DNA from 2 places in the Acidovorax sp. LjRoot66 genome. Region 2 is predicted to be linked to the other one. Evidence: riboswitches for the same ligand, from Rfam matches in the RefSeq annotation. Region 2 holds a riboswitch; the other holds the start of a gene.
What was found. A riboswitch is a leader RNA that binds a small molecule or an ion and turns the genes downstream of it on or off. The one in region 2 is predicted to bind cobalamin.

Region 1 (4,404 bases), 770 kb from region 2:
GCAGCAGCGTGCCGAACAGTGTCCAGCGGCGCTCGAAGGCGCTGGTGTCGCGAACCACCTCGCCCGTCTTCTGCGACACGTAGAGTTCCGTGCCTGCGCCGTCGTCGATGGCGACGCGGTGCAGCGGCCGCGCCTTGTCGAAGCTGTTGGCATTGGGCAGGGTCCACTGGTCATCGAAGCTGGTCTCCAGGTAGCGCGCCGTCGCCGAGCGGGCGAATCCGCGTGCAATGGCCTCGGCGCGTTCGGGCGTGACCGCGCTTAGCGGCGTGGCCGATGCAGAAGCCACGTGGTGGTTGCCCTTGACGTCGATGACGCGCCATACGGGCGCATCCAGGCTCTGCTCCAGCGCCATCCTGCGGAGTGCCGCCAGCTGGAGCTGCGCCAGCGCCTCGGCCGGTGTGACCGTCACCTGCGCGAGGTCCAGCACCGGCAGGCCATCGATGCGCTCCTGCGGCGTGAGCGCAGGAAAGCGCACATGCAGCATCACCAGCCCCGACACGAACCACAGCACGAACAGGATGCAGCCAGCGATGCCCAGCCAGCGGTGGGTGAAGTACAGCGCCCGCCGCAGCGGGCGCCACAGGGCGTGCAGCGCGGGGCTCACGCTGCGCAATCAGAAGCGCACATGGGCCGACAGCTCCGCCGAGCGCGGGCGGCCGAGGATCCACTGGTTGTTGCCGCTGTACAGCGTCTGCGCGTAGATGCGGTCCGTGAGGTTGTAGACGTGCAGGGCCAGTACCGTGCCCGGGCGCACGGCCCAGCGCAGGCTGGCGTCGGCCACGGTGAAGGAGGCCGCGCTGCTGCTGTTGGCGTTGTCCACCTTGCGCGCACCGACGTAGCGCACGCCCAGGCCCACCTCCCACGCGGGCATGAAGGCCCAGGTCACCCAGCCGTTGGCCGTGCGCTCGGGCACGCCCGGCGGGGTGTTGCCGTTGCGCGAGACCACGCGGCCGCTGACCACTTCGTTGAAGTCGTCGAACTTCGCATCCAGCACGGCGGCATTGAGGTCCAGCCGCACGGTGGACACCGGCGCATAGCTGACCGATGCCTCAATGCCGCGCGAGGACTGGGCGCCCACCTGCTGGAAGAGGTTGGGGTCCACCGCGTCGCGGATCAGCAGCTTCTTCTTCTCGATCCAGTAGGCGGCCAGCGTGAACTCGCCCTTGCGGTCGTCGAACAGTTGCTTCCAGCCGATTTCGGCTTGCCTGCCCGTGGCCAGGTCGAACTGGCTCTGTTGCGCCGAGGTGTTGACCACGCCGCCCAGCGGGTCGGCCGCCGTCGAATACTGCGCGTAGACGGACGTGACCGGCGTGACGGCATACACCGCGCCAATGCGGCCTGACAGGTGGTTGAAGCTTTTGTTCACATCGGGGTCGATGCGTTTGGAATCCTGCTTGCCGTAGGCAATCGAATCCCAGCGCAGACCCGTGACCAAGGACAGCTGTTGGGTCAGCTGCAGCTGGTCTTCCACGAACAGCGAGCGCGTATCGGTCTGGGCCTTGAACAGCTCACCCACGGTCACACCCGTGGTGGGGAAGTTGCCGGGCACGAACTGGTAGGGGTCGAGCGACTGCGCGGCCGCGCCGTCGCCCCGCGTCTTGGCGTATTCGAGCCGGTTCACGTCGAAGCCCACCGTGAGGGTGTTGGGCAGGCCGGCGATGGGCTGCTTGAGCGTGGCGTCGAAGCGGTTGCCCACCTGGTCCAGCGTGTAGTCGATGCCGATGAAGCCCGAACGCGTGATGCGCCGCGTGGCGGGCACGTAGGCATAGCCCTCGGCGTTGTTCCAGTGGCGGTCCGAGGCGATGCGGTACAGCGAGTTGCGCAGGGTAAGGGCCGAGGAGGGCGTCCACTCCGTATCCAGGCGTGTCCACTGGTCGCGGAACTTGAGGTACGCATCGGCCACGTTGAAATTGGCCTTGCGCAGTGCCGGGTCGATGCGGCCGTTGACCAGTGGAATGCCGAAGTAAGGCGCGGGCTCCTGGTTGCCGTAGTCGTGCGACAGGGTGAAGCGCAGGTCGGGCGTGGCATCGAAGCGCAGGGCGCCTGCGGCCACCAGCGACTTGGAGCCGCCGCGGTCCACATGGCCATCGGAGCGGTTGTGCGACAGGTCCACCCGGTACGACCACTGCTCGTTGATGGCGCCGCCGCTGCCGAATGCCGTGCGCACTGTGTCCTGCGAGCCGTAGGCCAGGCGCACCTCGTTGGAAATGGCACCGCGCGTGGGCTTCTTGGGCACGGTGTTGATGGCGCCGCCGATGGCACCCTCGCCATACATGATCGAGGCGGGGCCGCGCAGCACCTCCACACGCTCGGCCTGCCAGGGGTCGAACGGGAAGGTGACGGTGCCGCCCGAGACGTACTGGCGCGTGCCGTCGTACAAACGCATCACCGAGGTATTGCCGGCAAAGCCGCGCGCCACCAGGGCGCCACCGGCGGCCGAGGCCGTCTGCGTGATGCCGGTGGCGCGGGAGGCGGCGTCGGCGATGGACTGGTCACCGCGCTGGCGGATGGTCTCGCCCTCCAGCACCTCGATCGAGGCCGGCGTTTCCAGCGCCGTGAGGCCCAGCCGGCTGCCGGTGCTGGTGGGCGTGGTCAGCGTCTGGGGTGTTTCGATGAAGGCACCGGACTGCACGGTGACCGGGGCCAGTGTGGCGGTTTGGGCCTGTGCGCCCGTGGCAGCAGCCAGTGTGAGAACGGCACCGTAGAGGCACGAGACATGGAAGCGCGCGGGCGCATGCCCGGCCGAGGGGCGGCAAAAGTGGGGATTCATGGGGCAACGGATACAGGGGCGTCCTCCCCGGCATCCCCGCCGGGTCTGGACTGAACGGTTCGCCGCACGCCATGGGCATGCCTGCAGACCACTTCGTTGGCCGGTATCCGGGCTGGGTGGAAAAAGCGTCCCTTGCCTTCCCAGGCGCCGTTGGCGCCCAGTGGCTTGATGAAGGATGCCGAGCCGTAAGGCTCTTCCACCGACCGTTGCGGGGGCAGCGCAGGTCAGGCTTGTTGCAAAGCCCTCCTGCTTCCCGTTGAACTGCGTTCCAGAAGAGGACCGCGAGCACCAACAGGGCGCGATTGTATGCGGTTGTTAACGGTCAGTGCTGCGTTCAGGGCGCTGCAAGCCGCTGCAGCAGCTCGGCAGTGGGGTAGCCATCGGCCACCGCACCAAGGCTCTGCTGGTACTGGCGCAGCCCGGCGCGCGTGGCCGGGCCCATCACGCCGTCGGGCGTGCCGGCGTTGAAACCGCGCTGGTTGAGCAGCGTCTGCAACTGCTGCATCTGGCTGCGCGACAGCGGCGCGAGGTCACGCGGCCAGGCGGTGGCCACGCCGCTGCCGCCGTCGATCTGGCGCGCCAGCAGGCCCACGGCCAGCGCATAGCTCACCGAGTTGTTGTAGCGCAGGATGGCGCGGAAGTTCGGCCCCACGAGAAAGGCCGGGCCGCGTGCGCCGGCCGGCGTGGCGATGGAGGCGGCCTCCAGCGCGGGCAGCGGTTGCCCGTCCACACCCTGCAGGCCTTCGGCAGCCCACTGGGCAGCCGTCTGGCGCACCGTCTGCTCGGCACGCGCGTAGTCAAAGCCCAGCGGCAGCCGCACCTCCACGCCCCAGGGCTGGCCGGCCTGCCAGCCCATGCGCGCGAGGAAGTTGGCGGTGGAGGCCGCCACATCCGGGATGCTGCCCCAGATGTCGCGATGGCCGTCGCCATCGGCATCGACCGCATAGGCCAGAAAGACCGAGGGCAGGAACTGCGTATTGCCCATGGCGCCGGCCCAGGAGCCCACCATGCGCTCGTCGCTGATGTCGCCCTGGTCCAGGATGCGCAGGGCCGCCAGCAGCTCGCTGCGCGCCCAGGCGGCGCGGCGGCCTTCGAAGCCCAGCGTGGCCAGCGCATCGACCGCGCGGAAGCTGCCGAAGTTGCTGCCGTAGTTGCTCTCCATGCCCCAGATGGCGGTGATGATGGAGGAGGGCACGCCATAGCGTGTGGCTGCGGCGTCGATGGCCGCCTGGTGCTCGGCCCGCTTGGCCTGGCCCTGGGCGATGCGCTGGGCCGACACGGCGCTGTCGAGGTAGGCCCAGGGCGTGCGGTTGAATTCGGGCTGGGCGCGGTCGAGTTCGATCACGCGCGGCTGCAGCGTGGCATGGGCCAGCACCTGCTGCACGGTGGCCGGCCGAATGCCCGCAGCCAAGGCCTCGCGCGAGAAGCCGGCGATCCAGGCGGCAAAGCCGGACTGCTCGGCATCCTGGATCGCAGAGGTGGTGACTGGGGCGCGGGTTGTGGATGCTGGAGCCGTGGGCTGTGGTGCCGCAGCCGCAGCCGCAGCCGGCGCGGTGGGGGCAGGCGGTGTGGCGCAGCCTGACAGGGCGAGAGCGCAGGCCATGGCCAAAGCAGTCAGGGCGACGCGGGGCGCA
Region 2 (4,404 bases):
CAGGTCCTGCACGCGGTTGCGGTAGGCGGTTACCGAGAAACTGCTCGAAGCCTGTGCCCAGCGCAGGCCCAGCTCGGCATTGCGGCTGCTCTCGGGGTTCAGGCTGCCCGTGCCGTACTCGCTGAAGCGGTGGTACAGCGTGGGTGCGCGAAAGGCCGTGCCCACCGAGGCCGTGGCGCGCCACTGCGGGGCAAAGGTGTAGCCATAGGCCAGGCTGCCCGTGCCCTTGCCGCCGAACTCGCTGTCCGAGTCGTGGCGCACATTGGCCTGCAAGGTGTGGGCGCCGGCGGTGTAGCCATAGCCCAGTGCCAGCGCATCCTGCGAGCGCTTGCGGTCGATGGGGGCGTTGTCCAGGCGGTCCTCGCGGCGCTCCAGCGCGGCCGTCACCAGGTGCGGGCCCTGGCGCCATTCGTTCTGGAACAGGTAGCCGCGCAGCCGCGTTTCGGTCAGGTAGAAGGCCGGCGTGGTCTGGTACTCGTCGCGCGAGTCGGTGATCTGCACGCGTGTCTTGTACTGCGGGGTCCACTGCGCCTGCCAGTTCAGGCCCAGGGCGTGCAGCTGGTGCTGGTTGCGGTCGTCCTTGCCCAGGCCGCTGTCGTAGCCGCTGTCCAGGTCGTTGGCGAGCAGCGTGGCTTCCAGCCGGTGCGTGGCGTTCACCTGCAGGCCCACACGGGCGCTGGCCGAGGTGGATTCATAGCCGTCGCGGTCGGGGTTCTGCGTGGCGATGGTACGGGCGTTGAAGCCCTTGCTCTCCTCGCGCGCAATGCCGAAGGCGTAGTCGATGGTGCCGCTGGCACCGCTCACGCCGGCCTCGGCCTTGCGTGTGCCGTGGTTGCCAAAACCGATGCCCACGTAGGGCGCCACGCCCTGCTCGCCGCGCTTGGTGAAGATCTGCACCACGCCGCCCATGGCGTCGGAGCCATACACCGCGCCGGCCGGACCGCGCAGCACTTCGATGCGGTCGATCTGCGCCAGCGGGATCGACTCCCACGCCGCGCCGCCGGTGGACTGCGAGTCCATGCGCACACCGTCGATGTAGACGGCCGTGAAGCGCGACTCCGCGCCGCGCAGGAACACGCCGGTGGTGGTGCCGGGCCCGCCGTTGCGGGAGATCTCGATGCCGGGCACACGCGCCAGCACGTCGGCCAGGCCCGTGGCGCCGCTGGTCTCTATGGTCTGGCGGTCGATCACGGTCACGTCGGCCACCAGGTCGGACAGGGGCTGCGGCGTGCGCGTGGCGGTCACCACGGTTTCGCTCAGCGAAGGCGCGCGCAGGTTCTGCGCCAACAGCACAGCGCCATTGGCACCGGCCTGCTGGGCCTGGGCGGCGCAGGCACCGAGCACGGCCAACGCCACCAGGGCGGGACGCAGGCACAGGGGCTTGGCGATGGACGCAGCAAGGCACGCACGGGGGGTACGGATTTTCATGGGGCGAATCGTCAGCAAACAAACCCGTGCCGGCCTCCCGCCAGCGAAATGGGTGATACGGCTGCGCGTGCCCTGCAATCCAGGGCGCATGCAACCACCGTGTTGGCCGGTATCCGGGCTGGCGGAACACTCCCCAACGCCTTCCCAGGTGCTTGTTCAAGGCACCCAGTGGCATGTGGCTGGAGAGAGAAGCCCGAAGGCTTCGTCCGCTGACCGTTGCGGGGGCAGCGCAGGCTCGGCGCGCCATGCGTGGCGCCACCTCCCTGCTTCCCGTTGAACTGCAGCATGTGAACCACACCGCGAGCACCAACCCGGTGATTTTACGACCGTTTACAACCCGCCGTCCTACAATCGGTGGCTGTATGGCAACAACACCATCGACCACTGACCAGATCGCCGAGCGCGTGGAGCGCCTGCTGGTGCGCCACGCCGAACTGCAGCGCACCAACGCCCTGCTGTCCGAGCAGGTGGCCGCACTCACCCAGGAGCGCGACTCCCTCAAATCCCGCCTGAGCGCAGCGCGCTCGCGCGTGGACGCCCTGCTCGAGCGCCTGCCCCAGGCCCCTCCCGCGAAAGACGCCGCATGAAGCAAATCGAGGTGCAGATCCTGCAGCAAAGCTACCTGCTCAGTTGCCCCGAGGGGCACGAGAGCCGGCTGCTCGACGCCGTGGAGCGCGTGGACACCGCCATGACGCGCATCCGCGATGCCGGCAAGGTGCGTGCCCGTGAACGCATCGCGGTGCTGGCCGCACTGAACCTCGCCTTCGAGATCGCCGACCGCGAAGCCGCCGACCTCGCCGAGGCGGCCGACCACCCCCACCCTGTGCCCATGGCCACCCCCATGGCAATGGGCGACGACATGCCGGCGCCACCGCCCCGGCGCAGCGCCAGCGGCGTGCAGGAATCGCTGCTGCCACCCGATGCGGACGAGGCCCTGCGCCTGCAAAGCCTGGTGCAGCGCCTGGACCAGGCCCTGGGCGAAGACGGTCGGCTGCTGTAGGGCCAGAAAGCGCCGCGCCGCACGCTATCAGCGGCACACATTCTGGAGATTTTCTTTACATCGCCTAACGGCTGCAAAGGGCATTTTCAGCGCCTACAATAAAGGTGTCTGCGGTGCCGCCGGGTCTTATATTTCCTTGAACCAATGCTCAACGAGCACGGGCTTGGTACATCGCCAGGGGAGCGTGATCATCTCGCGTCAGATGAACCCAACACCTGGCTGCCCTCGCCCACCTGAACCCCCGGTTCAGGATGAGGGTCCGGTAGCAATGCCGCAGACACCTATTCCAGAAATGGCTGCCGGAGCGATCCGGCAGCCATTTTTTTCGGGCGCCGATTCCTGTGCCCATGCGATGCGTCCGGGCAGTTCGGTATCCTGCGATGGTCGCCCCCAATCCATGCCAGCCCACCGCTCCACCCGCTTTGCCATCTGCTGCACACTGGTCGCCATGATCGCGCTGCCGTCACTGGCGCAGACCGGCAAAGCCCCATCCGCGCGCCATGCCACGCTGTACGACGCCGCCGTGTTCAATGACCGAGCCGCAGTGGAACGGCTTCTGGCCCGCGACCCTGCCAGCGTGAACCGGGGGGACCAATGGGGCTTCACGCCCCTGCACGGCGTGGCCGGCGAGGAGCACACCGCCATGGCCCGCCTGCTGATCGAGCGAGGAGCCAACGTGAATGCTGCCAACAGCGAAGGCACCACGCCGCTTCATTTGGCCGCCTACCCGGAGATGGCAAAACTGCTGGTGCAAGCAGGCGCAAAAATCGAGGCCCGCGACAACGGCGGCAACACCCCATTGCATGCCGCCACCGAGCACCCGGAGATGCAGGACGTGATGGCGCAGCTGCTCAAGCTGGGCGCCAACCCGAATGCGGCCAACAAGGCCGGCGAAACACCGCTGGATGTAGCGCTCACGAGGCAGGAGCCCGCGAAGGTGGCGCTGCTGCGTCGCCATGGAGCGCGGCCGGGCAAGGCGAAGTAGCCAGACCGCCTGCAGCCGACAAGCCCGCGCTCTACAATTCCTGCCGCATTGCAGCACCTTCCCGCCCCCTCCATTTCCATCTGCCACCTCCCCATGCTCGACCCCCTCCTGATCGTTGAACTCGGCGTCCTCGGCCTGTGCACGGGCTTTCTCGCGGGGCTGCTGGGCATTGGCGGCGGCATGCTGATGGTGCCCTTCCTGACCTACATCCTGGGCGCACGCGAAGTCGCGCCGGACCTGGCAGTGAAGATGGCCATCGCCACCTCGATGGCCACCATCGTCTTCACCTCCATCTCCAGCGTGCGCGCGCACCACAAGCGCGGTGCGGTGCGCTGGGACATCGTCCAGCGCCTGGCGCCGGGCATCGTGATCGGCGGCTTCGCGGCCAGCCTGGGCATCTTCGCGCTGCTCAAGGGCTCGTCGCTGGCGATCTTCTTCGCGCTGTTCGTGAGCTTCTCGGCCAGCCAGATGCTGCTGGACAAGAAGCCCGCGCCCACGCGCCAGATGCCGGGCACCGGCGGGCAACTGGCCGCGGGTGGGGTGATCGGTTTCCTGTCGGGCCTGGTGGGTGCCGGCGGCGGCTTCGTGAGCGTGCCCTTCATGACCTGGTGCAACGTGGCCATCCACAATGCCGTGGCCACCAGCGCCGCACTGGGCTTTCCGATCGCGCTGGCCAACGTGGTGGGCTATGCCGTCAGCGGGCAGACGGTGCAGAACCTGCCGCCCGCCTCGCTGGGCTACATCTGGCTGCCCGGCCTGGCCGTGATCGCGGTGTGCAGCGTGCTCACCGCACCGCTGGGCGCCAAGGCTGCACACAACCTGCCGGTCAAGCAGCTCAAGCGCGTATTCGCCAGCCTGCTGTTCTGCCTGGCCGCGTACATGCTCTACAAAGGCCTCTCAAGTATCTGAGGGCCAGCGCCGATTGATGCCGTGCGGCCCGCAAAAACGCCTCCTTCGAGCCCTCTGCGGCGGCTTTGGTCCGCGCCTGGTC

Region 1: linked by a shared signal. The riboswitch ahead of ACSQ3Y_RS20205 (TonB-dependent receptor) and the one ahead of ACSQ3Y_RS23830 (TonB-dependent receptor domain-containing protein) in region 2 are both predicted to bind cobalamin.

Annotation. Positions count from the first base shown of each region.
Region 1 covers NZ_CAXUQU020000001.1:4,295,136-4,299,539, reverse strand. Annotated here, with positions in the region: gene ACSQ3Y_RS20210 (PepSY domain-containing protein) at 1-604, opposite strand, end outside; gene ACSQ3Y_RS20205 (TonB-dependent receptor) at 614-2,770, opposite strand; cobalamin riboswitch at 2,852-3,078, opposite strand; gene ACSQ3Y_RS20200 (lytic murein transglycosylase) at 3,105-4,404, opposite strand, start outside.
Region 2 covers NZ_CAXUQU020000001.1:5,064,683-5,069,086, forward strand. Annotated here, with positions in the region: gene ACSQ3Y_RS23830 (TonB-dependent receptor domain-containing protein) at 1-1,428, opposite strand, end outside; cobalamin riboswitch at 1,516-1,754, opposite strand; gene ACSQ3Y_RS23835 (hypothetical protein) at 1,791-2,015, shown strand; gene ACSQ3Y_RS23840 (cell division protein ZapA) at 2,012-2,428, shown strand; RNA gene ssrS (6S RNA) at 2,531-2,712, shown strand; gene ACSQ3Y_RS23850 (ankyrin repeat domain-containing protein) at 2,826-3,413, shown strand; gene ACSQ3Y_RS23855 (sulfite exporter TauE/SafE family protein) at 3,507-4,322, shown strand; gene ACSQ3Y_RS23860 (hypothetical protein) at 4,404-4,404, opposite strand, start outside.